Regions from separate parts of the Shewanella sp. 553 genome, predicted to be linked through region 1. Evidence: predicted binding sites of a transcription regulator. Region 1 holds the regulator's gene; the other holds the start of a gene.
What was found. Region 1 encodes NrdR, which represses ribonucleotide reductase genes. Its sites were predicted from a motif close to AAACACNANATNTNGTGTTT; they were not measured.

Region 1 (7,274 bases):
CGCGCAACCCTACTTAAATAAGACTTTAACAGCTGGAGTGACCAATGCTGAAAAAAGAGATGAATATTGCGGACTTCGATCCACAACTGTTTCAAGCGATCCAAGATGAAACTCGTCGCCAAGAAGAGCACGTCGAGCTTATCGCCTCTGAAAACTACACCAGTCCTCGTGTATTAGAAGCGCAAGGTTCTCAGCTGACTAACAAGTATGCCGAAGGTTACCCGGGTAAGCGTTACTATGGTGGTTGTGAGTATGTGGATATCGCAGAAGAACTCGCTATCTCTCGCGCCAAAGAGCTATTTGGTGCCACTTACGCCAACGTTCAGCCTCACTCTGGTTCACAAGCTAACTCAGCGGTATTTATGGCGCTACTTCAAGGCGGCGATACCGTTTTGGGGATGAGCCTTGCCCACGGTGGTCACTTGACCCATGGCTCTCACGTGAGCTTCTCGGGTAAATTGTACAATGCCGTGCAGTACGGTATCGACGAAACCACTGGTAAGATTGATTACGCCGAAGTTGAGCGCCTTGCCGTTGAGCATCAACCTAAGATGATTATCGCCGGTTTCAGTGCCTACTCTGGTATTATCGATTGGGGCAAGTTCCGCGAAATCGCAGACAAAGTCGGTGCTTACCTGTTTGTCGATATGGCGCACGTTGCAGGTCTAGTGGCTGCGGGTATCTACCCTAATCCACTGCCACATGCACACGTGGTGACCACTACAACCCATAAGACTCTGGCTGGCCCACGTGGCGGCTTGATCTTGTCGGCCTGTGATGATGAAGATATTTACAAGAAGCTAAACTCAGCGGTATTCCCAGGTGGCCAAGGTGGTCCATTGATGCACGTTATCGCGGCTAAAGCGGTGGCGTTCAAAGAAGCATTAGAGCCTGAGTTTAAAACGTACCAAGAGCAAGTGGTTGTTAACGCCAAAGCGATGGCAAACACCTTTATCCAGCGCGGTTATGATGTAGTGTCTGGCGGTACCGACAACCACCTATTCCTGCTTGATTTGATTGCCAAAGATATCACAGGTAAAGACGCTGATGCTGCACTTGGCCGTGCCAACATCACAGTGAACAAAAACTCAGTGCCTAACGATCCTCGCTCACCTTTTGTGACCTCGGGTCTGCGTATCGGCTCGCCAGCGATCACGCGTCGTGGTTTCAAAGAAGCGCAAGCGGTTGAGTTAACTAACTGGATGTGTGATGTGCTTGATGACATCAACAACGAAGCCACTATCGAGCGGGTGAAAAACCAGGTCCTTGATTTGTGCGCTAAGTTCCCTGTTTACGGTTAACCTTAAGGGTTAAATCAGGTAAACTTCGATGGCCGCTATGATAGCGGCCATTTTTGTATCTCTCAGTTGGCTTTTTTATGCATGCCAACCGATCTATTTAAGTGCTTTTATGCTGGAGGCTCAATGTATTGTCCGTTTTGCAGCGCAACCGATACTAAGGTGATCGATTCTCGCTTGGTTGCCGATGGTCATCAGGTTCGCCGTCGCCGTGAATGCCTAGAGTGCCATGAAAGATTCACCACTTTTGAAGGCGCCGAGTTAGTAATGCCGCGAGTGGTTAAGCAAGACGGTAGTCGCCAGCCGTTCGATGAAGAAAAGCTGCGGGGCGGCATGTTACGCGCAGTCGAGAAACGTCCGGTATCTATGGATGAAATTGAGCAGGCACTAAGTAAGATAAAGTCGACGCTGCGCGCCACCGGTGAGCGCGAAGTCACCTCTGAGATGATAGGTAATTTGATGATGGACCACTTGGTCCACCTCGATAAAGTCGCCTATATCCGCTTCGCTTCTGTGTATCGCGCCTTTGAAGATGTGTCCGAGTTTGGTGACGCCATTGCGAAACTGCAGAGTCCTAAGTCGACCAAATAAACCGATTTTTAATCATTAGATTGCATGGATATGGCACATGGCGTGGTCAAAATTTGACATTGAAATGATGGCAAAAGCCATCAAGTTAGCGCGTAAAGGGCGCTATACCACTCGACCTAACCCGAGCGTGGGCTGTGTTATCACCCTGGCGGGCAAGGTGGTCGGCGAAGGTTATCATATTGCCGCGGGCGGCCCCCATGCCGAAGTGCATGCACTGCGCATGGCTGGCGAGCAAGCCCAAGGGGCAACCGCTTATGTCACTCTAGAGCCGTGTAGCCACTATGGCCGCACCCCGCCGTGTGCACAGGCGTTGATCGATGCGCAAGTGGCGCGGGTGGTGGTAGCGGTAACCGACCCTAATCCGCAGGTGTCTGGACGTGGTATCAAGATGCTGCAGCAAGCCGGCATTGAGGTCGATATCGAACTACTGCGTGATGAGGCGGCCGCGCTGAATCAAGGCTTTATGAAGCGTATGGCGACAGGATTGCCTTGGGTGAGCATTAAGTTGGCCGCCAGTTTAGACGGTAAAACGGCGCTGTCCAATGGCACATCGAAGTGGATAACGGGCGCTAATGCCCGTCGCGATGTGCAGCGAATGCGCGCGCGTCATTGTGCGGTGATAACCGGCATCGATAGCGTATTGCAAGATGATCCCAGCATGAATGTGCGCCATCAAGAGCTTGGCAGCCTAGCCGATTCTCTGCCTGCTGAGCTGTTAAAGCAGCCATTGCGGGTGGTGCTCGATAGTCAGGCGCGCTTAGGGAGCCAAGCAAAATTATTGGCCATCCCATCACCTGTCTTATTGGTGTCTTGTACGCCTTACAGCCCGTCGGTACAGGCCTTCTGGCCACAACATGTGAGCCATTTACAGCTTGACGCCCAAGAGGGGCGCGTGCCGCTCGCTGCATTGCTGGCGCATCTAGGGCAAACGTGCAATAGCGTGATGGTCGAAGCTGGCGCCACCTTGGCGGGGGCTTTTATGGCACAGCAACTGGCCGATGAATTGGTCTTATACCAAGCGCCTAAATTGCTTGGCAGCCACGGGCGTAATTTACTCCAGTTACCCGACTATACTCAGATGACGCAACTGCCTAAGTTAGTGTTAACTGATGAGCGTAAGCTCGGTGACGATACGCGTTTTACATTTAATTTATGTGCACACTCCTGTTAAAGTGCAGAGCAACTAAGTAGGTAAAGATGTTTACTGGGATCATTGAGTCAGTAGGAAATCTAAGAAAAATTGAGCGCCGTGGCGACGATATTCGTCTCACCGTGGCCAGTGGTAAGCTGGACTTAAGTGATGTCAAACTCGGTGACAGTATTGCCACCAATGGCGTGTGTCTCACCGTGGTGGAATGCTTAAGCGACGGTTATGTTGCCGATATCTCAGCCGAGACAGTGTCACTGACAGGCTTTGCTCATTATCAAGTGGGGCAAGCGGTTAATTTAGAAAAAGCTGTCACACCGACCACACGCTTAGGGGGTCATATGGTGAGCGGTCATGTCGATGGCGTCGCTTACGTCGACGATAGGCAATACCGTGGTAAGGCTATCGAATTTTGGTTAACGCCGCCTCAAGGTTTGGCGCGCTACATCGCCCATAAAGGCTCCATTACCATCGATGGCGTTAGCCTGACGGTGAATGAGGTGCAAGGCGAACGCTTTCGCTTAACCATAGTGCCGCATACCGCGGGTGAAACCACCCTGATTAACTTAAAAGCCGGCGATAGCGTTAATATCGAGGTGGATCTGATCGCACGTCATTTAGAGCGTTTAATGACGTATTCGGAGCACAATGCAGATGAAAATGTTAGCAAAGCCCCAGAAGTGACGCTGGATCTGTTAGCTCGCTCAGGCTTTTTAAGATAGAGGCTGGCATTGCCAACCAATAGCAGATTAAATATTTATTACTAGAAGAACATTTCAAGGTCTAACAATGGCACTACATAGCATAGAAGCGATTATCGAAGATATTCGTTTAGGCAAGATGGTTATCTTGATGGATGACGAAGATAGAGAAAACGAAGGCGATCTTATCATGGCGGCAGATCTTGTCACCCCTGAGGCGATCAACTTTATGGCGACATTTGGACGTGGTTTAATTTGCCAAACCATGACGAAAGCCCGCTGTCAACAGCTGAATTTACCCTTGATGGTTACCAACAATAACGCGCAATTTTCGACTAACTTTACCGTGTCGATTGAAGCTGCTGAAGGGGTGACAACCGGTATTTCTGCCCAAGATAGAGCCGTGACCGTGAAAGCGGCTGTGGCGAAAGATGCTAAGCCAACCGATATTGTGCAGCCAGGGCATATTTTCCCGCTGATGGCCCAAGAAGGGGGCGTTTTAGTGCGCGCAGGTCACACCGAAGCGGGCTGTGATATTGCCCGTCTTGCAGGTTTAGAGCCTTCAGCTGTTATCGTTGAAATCCTGAATGACGATGGCACCATGGCGCGTCGTCCCGATCTTGAGATTTTTGCCGAAAAGCATGGCCTAAAAATAGGCACCATTGCTGATTTAATTGAATACCGTAATACCAAAGAGACCACAGTGGTGCGCGAGGCTAAGTGCAAATTGCCAACCCGTTTTGGTGAGTTTGAGATGATCACCTACCGTGACACCATAGACAACCAACTCAACTATGCCTTAATCAAAGGTGATGTTAAGCCAAACAGCTTAGTGCGGGTACACCTGCAAAATACCTTTAATGATTTACTTCATTCTGAGCGCGATGAAAAACGCAGCTGGTCACTCGAAAAAGCCATGGCACGTATTGCCGATGAAGGCGGCGTATTAGTCTTACTGGGGCATCAAGAGCACCGCAGTGAAATTTTGGCCAAGGTCAAGGCATTTGAAGCTCAGGACAAAGGCGAAGCTGCAGCCCCAGCCCAATGGCAAGGCACCTCACGCCAAGTGGGTATCGGCTCGCAAATCTTGGCCGATGTGGGCGTCACCACAATGCGCCTGCTGAGTTCGCCAAAGCGTTACCATTCGCTGTCGGGCTTTGGGTTAGAAGTCACTGAATATATTGCTGATTAATACTCATGTGAGTAAATTCACTCATTTGGTTTAAATTGCATGGGGATCAACGTCGTGTGCTGTGGTATTATACGGCCTCTTTTTTCCCGTGCCGGGTTTGTTAAAGCTAATTTAGGTAAGATAAATGAACGTAGTTCAAGGTAATATCGAATCGAAAAATGCCAAAGTTGCCATCGTGATCTCACGCTTCAACAGCTTTGTTGTTGAGAGTTTGCTTGATGGCGCGTTAGATACGCTAAAGCGCTTTGGTCAAGTTGCAGATGACAATATCACGATTGTACGTGTGCCTGGCGCTGTAGAGTTGCCTCTAGCGGCTCGTCGTGTGGCAGCAAGCGGTAAATTTGACGGTATCATTGCGCTAGGCGCGGTGATCCGTGGTGGTACTCCCCATTTTGATTTTGTTGCAGGCGAATGTAACAAAGGTTTGGCTCAGGTTGCGCTTGAGTTTGATCTTCCAGTTTCATTTGGTGTGTTGACCACAGATACCATTGAGCAAGCCATTGAGCGCTCAGGTACTAAAGCAGGTAATAAGGGCGGCGAAGCGGCTCTTAGTTTGCTTGAAATGGTCAATGTTCTGCAAGAACTAGAACAGCAGTTGTAAGATTAGGAACAAGAATGAAACCTTCAGAGCGCCGTAAAGCCCGCCGTCTAGCGTTACAAGCTATCTATTCATGGCAGCTAAGCGGAAATAATGTTGCCGATGTGGAGCATGAATTCCTCACTGAGCAAAAAATCGATGGTGTCGATGTTAGCTATTTTCGTGAATTGCTATCGGGAACCACCATAAAGTGCGCCCAGTTAGATGAGTTAATTACCCCTCATATTGAGCGTCCGTTCGATGAGGTTTCACCTATCGAAAAAGCGGTATTACGTCTGGCGACGTATGAGCTGACTTTCCGCAAAGACGTGCCTTTTAAGGTTGCGATTAACGAAGCGATTGAGCTAGCTAAGGCCTTTGGTGCCGAAGATGGTCATAAGTTTGTTAATGGCATTCTCGATAAGATAGTCGGTAGAAAGTGATAGTCGAAACGGTATCCTAGGATGCCGTTTTTTTTGTTATCATCGCTAGGAATTGTTGATTTTTTATGCTTGTTTCAGCCGCCGATTATGGGGGGGGTTGGCAAGGTGTGCCGATGACCTTGAGTCATCCACAGCTCATAGCCTACAAGAGCCTAATACCTGCTAAGTTACGATGCCATAGCGATTGTAAAACTGCAATAGCGCTGTGATGAGTGTTTGGCTTAGCCTTTAAGCCTCATACCATAGCCATGCACTAACGTATTGAGCCCGAACAACTACTAAGTATTAAAAAAATCAATGTCTTAGGTGTTGCCCTGATGGATGTGGGCCAACACATTAACTTTATAATGGTTGTCAAACTGTGAAAGAGTTTAACGTAATTGAGCGTTTTTTTGCTGAGCGCGGTCAAGCTCGCCGCGACGTAGTATTAAGTGTCGGCGATGACTGTGCCTTAGTTAATCCAGCCGAACATAAATCTATCGCTATCTCATGCGATACTCTCGTTGAAAATGTCCATTTCTTAGCTGACATGCCTGCCAAGGCCCTAGGGTATAAATCGGTTGCCGTTAATCTATCTGACTTAGCCGCCATGGGCGCCGAGCCAGCATGGATGACCTTGGCTATTACTTTACCCAGCATAGATGAAGCTTGGCTCGATGCGTTTAGTGAAGGCTTAAGTGATGCTGCCCAGTATTATGGCGTGGCGTTAGTGGGGGGCGACACCACGCGTGGCCCGAAATCCATCACCATCACCATTAATGGCCAAGTCCCTAAAGGCAAAGCGTTAACCCGCAGCGGTGCTAAAAATGGCGATTGGATCTATGTGACCGGCACCTTAGGAGACTCTGCGTTAGGCTTAGCCATTTTACGGGGCGAGCAAACGCTGAGTGGCGATGCCGCGCAGTATTTAATTCAACGTCATTATTACCCAACACCAAGAGTTTTGGCGGGGCAATCGCTGCGGAATCTCGCCTCGAGCGCCATCGATCTATCCGATGGTTTGGTGTCCGATATCGGCCACATCCTCAAACACTCTAACGTGGGGGCGATCGTCGATGTCGATCAGCTACCGCTGTCGGCAGCCATGAGGGAGTCAGTTGAGTATGAGCAAGCGCTTAGCTATGCCCTGACGGGCGGGGAAGATTATGAATTACTCTTTACCGTGCCAGAATCACAGCGCGGCCCCCTAGAAACGTCACTGGCTCATGCCGGGGTCTCTTTTGCTAAAATCGGCCAGATCGCCACAGGCAACAAACTGCGTTTGATGAAAGAGGGCGCCACATTTAAGCCAACCAATTTTAGTTTTGAGCATTTTACATCATGAA
Region 2 (7,274 bases), 960 kb from region 1:
AGGATCGATCTTCACTTCACCCGTCTCAGAGTTACGGGCTTTTTCATTGAATCGAACTACTTTACCTTCGTTAGAGAACAACATGATATCGTCATTACCATCGGTAATATCGACACCAATAAGCTGATCGCCATCTTTCAGGTTAACGGCAATGATACCGTTAGCACGAGGGTTGCTATAAGCCGTCAATGCGGTTTTCTTCACCGTGCCGTGCGAGGTCGCCATGATAATAAACTTATCTTCAGCGTACTCACGTACTGGTAAGATTGCCGTGATATGTTCACCATCAGACAGTGGCAACAAGTTAACAATTGGTCGTCCACGGGCGGTACGACTGGCTAGCGGTAGTTGATACACCTTCAGCCAGTACATCTTACCAAAGTCAGAGAAGCATAAGATGGTGTCGTGGGTATTGGCGACCAATAATTTTTCGACGAAATCTTCATCTTTAACCTTAGTCGCTGCTTTACCTTTACCACCACGACGCTGAGCTTGGTAGTCAGACAGAGGTTGGTATTTAGCATAACCAAGATGAGACAGGGTCACGACCACGTCTTCTTCGTTGATCAGATCTTCAAGGCTCATGTCAATTTCGTTGGCATTAATGATGGTGCGTCGTGCATCACCGTACTGCTCTAAAATCTCTTCAAGCTCTTCTTTGATCACTTCCATCAGACGCTCAGGGCTGCTCAAAATAAGCAATAGTCCAGCGATGAAGATCAGTAGTTCTTCATATTCTGATAGAATTTTCTCATGTTCTAGACCGGTTAAGCGATGTAAGCGCAGTTCTAGAATCGCCTGAGCTTGTTGCTCAGTCAGGTAATATTTGCCGTCGCGAATACCAAACTCTGGCTCTAGCCATTCTGGACGTGCGGCATCATCACCCGCCTTCTCGAGCATGCTTTGTACATGACCCAGTTCCCAGCCCTGTGCCACCAGTTGTACTTTGGCTTCCGCTGGGGTTGGCGAGGCTTTGATAAGCGCAATAATAGGATCGATGTTTGCCAGAGCAATGGCGAGTGCTTCCAAGATATGAGCACGTTCGCGAGCTTTACGCAGTTCAAACACGGTGCGGCGAGTCACCACTTCACGGCGGTGTAAAATAAAGCACTCGAGCATCTCTTTGAGGTTAAACAGCTTAGGCTGACCGTCGGTCAACGCCACCATGTTTATACCAAAAGAGCACTGCATCTGAGTTTGGGCATAAAGGTTATTAAGGACAACCTCACCCACTTCGCCACGCTTGATCTCGATAACGATACGCATACCGTCTTTATCTGACTCATCGCGCAGGCCGCTAATGCCTTCAATCTTCTTATCTTTAACCAGCTCGGCAATCTTTTCGATTAAGCGAGCCTTGTTCACTTGATAAGGGATCTCATGAACGATAATGCGTTCACGGCCATTGTCTTCAGTTTCGACTTCTGCTTTAGCGCGCATGACGGCGCGGCCTCGGCCAGTATTGTAAGCATCAATGATGCCTTTACGACCGTTAATAGTGGCGGCCGTTGGAAAATCAGGCCCTGGAATATATTCCATTAGCTGTTCAATCGATAAGCTTGGCTCTTCGATTAACGCTAAACACCCTTTTACCACTTCGGTTAAGTTGTGCGGTGGAATATTGGTCGCCATACCAACAGCAATACCCGAGGAACCATTGATTAACAGGTTAGGTACGCGCGTTGGTAATACGGCCGGAATGAATTCGGTGCCATCGTAGTTAGGTACAAAATCGACGGTTTCTTTGTCTAAGTCAGCCAGTAAAGAGTGAGCTAACTTCTCCATACGAATTTCGGTATAACGCATTGCTGCTGCAGAGTCACCGTCGACCGAACCAAAGTTACCTTGGCCATCAACTAGGGTGTAACGTAGCGAGAATGGCTGCGCCATACGAACGATAGTGTCATAAACCGCGGTATCACCATGTGGGTGATATTTACCGATAACGTCACCGACAACACGTGCCGATTTTTTATAGGGTTTATTCCAATCATTCTTGAGTTCGTTCATCGCAAATAACACGCGGCGGTGAACAGGTTTGAGTCCGTCTCTTACATCAGGTAGAGCACGGCCAACGATAACGCTCATGGCGTAATCTAAATATGAATTCTTTAATTCGTCTTCAATATTAATTGGTGTTATAGATGAAGCCAGATCAGTCATAAACTGCTCGATCCCTTGAAATTTAGCCGACACCCTACTGTATGAAAATAAAACAGTGTTGTATCAAGCCTGAAAACGTGATTTGGCATTCTAACACAGATAATTATTGTCGCTAGACCCTATTGATATTTCCCAGCAAATATATGATTAAACCGATAAACATTGACTCAAATCAAACCCAGTATGCTTTGACAGCAAAGTCAACACCGAGCTTACGCAACCTGATTGATAATCCTTTGTTTATTAATTGCTATCGGTATAATAGCACCACAATAAAATCTCGATGAGAGGTCCAAGAGTGTCTAACCATAGCAATGTTGATCCACAGGAAATCGCTAAATTTGAAAAAATGGCAGAAACCTGGTGGGATCCAGAAGGCGAGTTTAAGCCTATTCACAAACTCAACCCGCTACGACTGAACTTCATCGACCAAACGGTCGGCGGCCTGTTTGGCAAACGTGTATTAGATGTCGGCTGCGGCGGCGGGATCTTATCTGAAAGCATGGCCCGTATTGGCGCTAAAGTGGATGGGTTAGACATGGGGACTGAGCCATTAGATGTCGCTCGCTTGCATGCACTTGAGACCGGGGTTGAGATCAATTACATTCAAGATACCGCCGAAGCTCACCGCGATTACCACCTTGCTGCATATGATGTGGTTACTTGCATGGAGATGCTGGAGCATGTGCCCGATCCTGCATCAGTCATTCAAGCCTGCAGCGACATGGTCAAACCTGGCGGCTATGTGTTTTTCTCGACTATTAACCGTAATATCCGTGCTTACATAGAGACAGTACTGGGCGCAGAATATCTGCTTAAGATGTTACCCGTGGGCACCCATGATCATAATAAGTACATCAAACCTGCTGAGCTTATCGCGATGGCAGATAATGCCGAGCTTATCTGCAGCGACGCTACTGGGATCACTTACAATCCGTTAAGCGGTATGTTTCGTTATACCAAGAGTCTCGATGTCAATTATATGATAGCGACAGTCAAAAATGACGATGCCTAACAGTACGATCCTCGGGGTGCTGTTTGATTTAGACGGCACCTTGGCTGATACCGCACCCGATCTGGTTGCGGCGCTGAATCTGGCTCTGCACGATTTCGATTACCCCAGTGTTGCACTTGAAGATGTACGTGACGCCGCATCCAATGGCAGTTTAGCCCTAGTTACTGCGGCGCAGCCGACACTCGATGCTGCGCAAAAAGTCCAACTGCAGCAGGCGCTGCTGGCGCACTATCAACGCATTAATGGCGACAATGCTAGGTTGTTTGATGGCATGACTGAAGTACTGCACTATTTAATGGAGAATGGCATTGCCTTTGGTGTGGTCACGAATAAGGCAGCACGATTTACCCGCCCTTTATTAACTAAACTGTGTTTAGGGCAACAGCCCCTTATCGAGTGTATACGCAGCGTTATCAGCGGCGACTCTACCACCCAAGGTAAACCCGCTGCAGCGCCGATGCTGTTAGCTGCGCAGCAGCTGGGCTGTGATGCTGGTAACATCATCTATATCGGTGATGCACGGCGCGATCTTGAAGCGGCGCAAAATAGCCACATGCATGGGGGGATCGCCATGTGGGGCTATATCGCTAAAGATGACAAGCCAGCTGATTGGCCACATCAAATATGCTTTGATAAGCCATACGCAATTATCGACTATCTTGCTCAAGCCTCTGTCAGCCATAATACGTAAACGAAACCACTGATAACCAGTAAATCGCACTATAGCGATTTGCTGGTGTTGGTTTTAAAAACACGCTGCTTTTGACGATTTTTTATAAAATGTTGCTTTGAAATGTCGTTTTATGATTTCCAGTGTTTTACATCGAAGCACCTTGATGGATATTTACAGTGATTTGCTCGCCATCTCACAACCCATTTGCCAATCATCGATCGTCGCGATCGATGATAAAACTAGCGTTCTATTAGATTAAATTTAGCAGCACAAAACTTACTCAAAATCAGCAAGCATTATTGAAAACAAGCCTTAAAGGTTAGCCGTTACTAACCCTTAATGTTACCCCCAAGATATCCACAACTTGTCCCCTAAAATGCCGCTTGCAAAATGCCACCAACCTCACTATCTTGTATCCTATTATTTATATAACACCATATATTGTGTGTGAGTGACGATCGAAGCCACTAAAACCTAAGTTGTATTTTGGTAGTTTTTGTTAACTTTTCGATTGTTTTGACAGGGAAACGTTGAGTGTATTTTCCAGCTCATATGACCACAATATTTAATCAAGGCTTATCTTTAATGAACAGCACTATGCAAGTCACTAAACGCAGTGGCGAACGTGAAACTATCGATCTCGATAAGATCCACCGAGTGATCACTTGGGCGGCAAATGGACTGAAAAATGTCTCTGTCTCTGAAGTGGAATTACGTTCTCACCTTCAGTTTTATGATGGAATTCCAACTGAAGCAATTCATGAAACCATTATTAAGGCTGCCGCAGATTTAATCTCGCCAGAATCACCTGATTATCAGTTTCTCTCTGCCCGTTTAGCTATCTTCCATTTGCGTAAGAAAGCCTTTGGTCAATTTGAACCGCCTAAGCTATATGATCATGTCATTAAGCTGGTGGAGATGGGCAAATACGATAGCCACATCCTAAGTGACTACACTCGCGAAGAGTTAGATTTGCTTGATGAGCATATCGATCACTGGCGCGACATGAACTTCTCTTACGCAGCCGTTAAACAGCTCGAAGGCAAGTACTTAGTGCAAAACCGGGTTAGTCATGAGATTTATGAGAGCGCCCAGTTCTTATATATCCTGGTTGCGGCATGTTTGTTTGCCAAATACCCAAGAGAGACGCGTCTAGATTATGTAAAAAACTTCTATGATGCGACTTCAACCTTTAAGATCTCGCTACCCACCCCCATCATGGCGGGTGTGCGTACCCCTACGCGTCAGTTCAGTTCGTGCGTACTGATTGAATGTGGCGATAGCTTAGACTCAATCAATGCTACCGCGTCGGCCATTGTAAAGTACGTATCACAACGTGCCGGTATTGGTATTAATGCTGGTCGCATTCGTGCGCTAGGTAGCCCAATTCGTGGCGGCGAAGCTTTCCACACCGGTTGCTTACCTTTTTATAAGTATTTCCAAACCGCGGTTAAGTCGTGCTCACAAGGCGGCGTTCGTGGCGGCGCAGCGACCCTCTTCTACCCTATGTGGCATTTAGAAGTTGAATCACTGCTGGTATTGAAAAACAACCGTGGTGTTGACGATAACCGTATTCGTCATTTGGATTATGGTGTTCAGATCAACAAGTTGATGTATCAGCGCTTGATCCAAGGTGGCATGATAAGCCTATTCAGCCCATCTGACGTACCTGGTATGTATGATGCATTTTTTGAAGACCAAGCCGAGTTTGAACGTCTTTATCTGCAATATGAAGCGGATGACAACATTCGTAAGAAGCAAATTAAAGCCGTTGAGCTATTTGCATTAATGATGCAAGAGCGCGCTTCTACTGGTCGTATCTATATTCAAAACGTCGATCACTGTAATACTCACAGCCCATTCGACTCTAAAGTAGCACCAGTGCGTCAATCTAACTTGTGTTTAGAAATCGCTCTGCCAACCAAACCACTGAACAATGTAGACGATCCTAACGGTGAAATCGCGCTGTGTACCTTATCAGCCCTTAACTTAGGTGCAATTAAGAATCTTGAAGAGCTAGAGCCATTAGCTGATCTGGCTGTACGTGCGTTAGATAATCTACTCGATTATCAAGATTACCCTATAACCTCGGCTCATAAAGCATCGATGAACCGTCGTACCTTAGGGATAGGCGTGATTAACTTCGCCAACTACTTGGCTAAGGAAGGGGTACGTTACTCCGATGGCTCAGCCAACGGCATTACCCACAGAACCTTTGAAGCTATCCAATATTATCTATTGAAAGCTTCGGTAAACTTGGCGAAAGAACAAGGCGCTTGCCCTTTGTTCCATGAGACTAATTATGCCAAAGGCATTTTACCCATAGACACCTATAAGCGTGACTTGGATAAAATTTGTGACGAACCATTGCACCTTGATTGGGAAACACTGCGTGAAGAGATAGTGACTCATGGCCTGCGTAACTCTACGCTGTCGGCCCTGATGCCATCAGAGACCTCATCACAGATCTCAAATGCGACCAATGGCATTGAACCTCCACGCGGATTAATCAGCGTGAAAGCCAGTAAAGATGGTCAGCTTAAGCAAGTGGTGCCTGACTTTGAAAAGTATCAGCATAGCTATGAGTTATTATGGCAAATGCCGAACAACGATGGTTATTTGCAATTAGTGGGGTTAATGCAGAAGTTTGTCGACCAATCGATTTCAGCCAATACTAACTATGACCCAAGTCGTTTCCCTGGGTCAAAAGTCCCTATGCAAGTGTTGCTAAAAGATCTATTGACCGCTTACAAATACGGTGTGAAGACACTTTACTATCACAACACTCGTGATGGCGCCTCAGATAGTCATGACGATATCACCGCCATTGAAAAAGAAGATGATAGTTGCGCTGGCGGCGCGTGTAAGATCTAATCACTTGATGTTTATCATCAGTATTTCACGTTAATATATGGGGGCTTAGCCCCCATTGTCGGAAGATAGAAACATGGCCTATTCTACATTTTGTCAAACCGCTAATAATGCCTCATTGGAACCCATGTTTTTGGGACAATCGGTTAACGTAGCGCGTTATGATATTCAAAAATATGAAGTTTTTGAAAAGCTAATCGAAAAGCAATTATCGTTTTTCTGGCGACCAGAAGAAGTTGATGTCAGCAAAGACAAAATCGACTATGCAGCACTACCCGATCATGAAAAGCATATTTTCATTTCAAACTTAAAGTATCAGACTCTGCTTGACTCGATTCAAGGCCGCTCACCTAACGTGGCATTTTTACCCTTGGTATCATTACCCGAGTTAGAAACCTGGATTGAAACTTGGTCGTTTTCTGAAACCATTCATTCACGCTCATACACTCACATTATCCGTAACATTGTTAACGACCCATCGGTAGTATTTGACGATATCGTCGCCAATGAAGAGATCCTCAAACGTGCTAGCGATATTGCCGAGTACTACGA

Region 2: a site for NrdR is predicted at 4,281-4,300, ahead of nrdA (class 1a ribonucleoside-diphosphate reductase subunit alpha). Genes of this name have one in related genera too.

Annotation. Positions count from the first base shown of each region.
Region 1 covers NZ_CM181701.1:1,066,347-1,073,620, forward strand. Annotated here, with positions in the region: gene glyA (serine hydroxymethyltransferase) at 45-1,301, shown strand; gene nrdR (transcriptional regulator NrdR) at 1,425-1,889, shown strand; gene ribD (bifunctional diaminohydroxyphosphoribosylaminopyrimidine deaminase/5-amino-6-(5-phosphoribosylamino)uracil reductase RibD) at 1,927-3,060, shown strand; gene AC5YBZ_RS04790 (riboflavin synthase) at 3,087-3,758, shown strand; gene ribBA (bifunctional 3,4-dihydroxy-2-butanone-4-phosphate synthase/GTP cyclohydrolase II) at 3,826-4,929, shown strand; gene ribH (6,7-dimethyl-8-ribityllumazine synthase) at 5,054-5,530, shown strand; gene nusB (transcription antitermination factor NusB) at 5,545-5,949, shown strand; gene thiL (thiamine-phosphate kinase) at 6,311-7,273, shown strand; gene AC5YBZ_RS04815 (phosphatidylglycerophosphatase A family protein) at 7,270-7,274, shown strand, end outside.
Region 2 covers NZ_CM181701.1:2,021,702-2,028,975, forward strand. Annotated here, with positions in the region: gene gyrA (DNA gyrase subunit A) at 1-2,163, opposite strand, end outside; gene ubiG (bifunctional 2-polyprenyl-6-hydroxyphenol methylase/3-demethylubiquinol 3-O-methyltransferase UbiG) at 2,462-3,178, shown strand; gene AC5YBZ_RS09120 (HAD family hydrolase) at 3,171-3,869, shown strand; gene nrdA (class 1a ribonucleoside-diphosphate reductase subunit alpha) at 4,437-6,725, shown strand; gene nrdB (class Ia ribonucleoside-diphosphate reductase subunit beta) at 6,799-7,274, shown strand, end outside.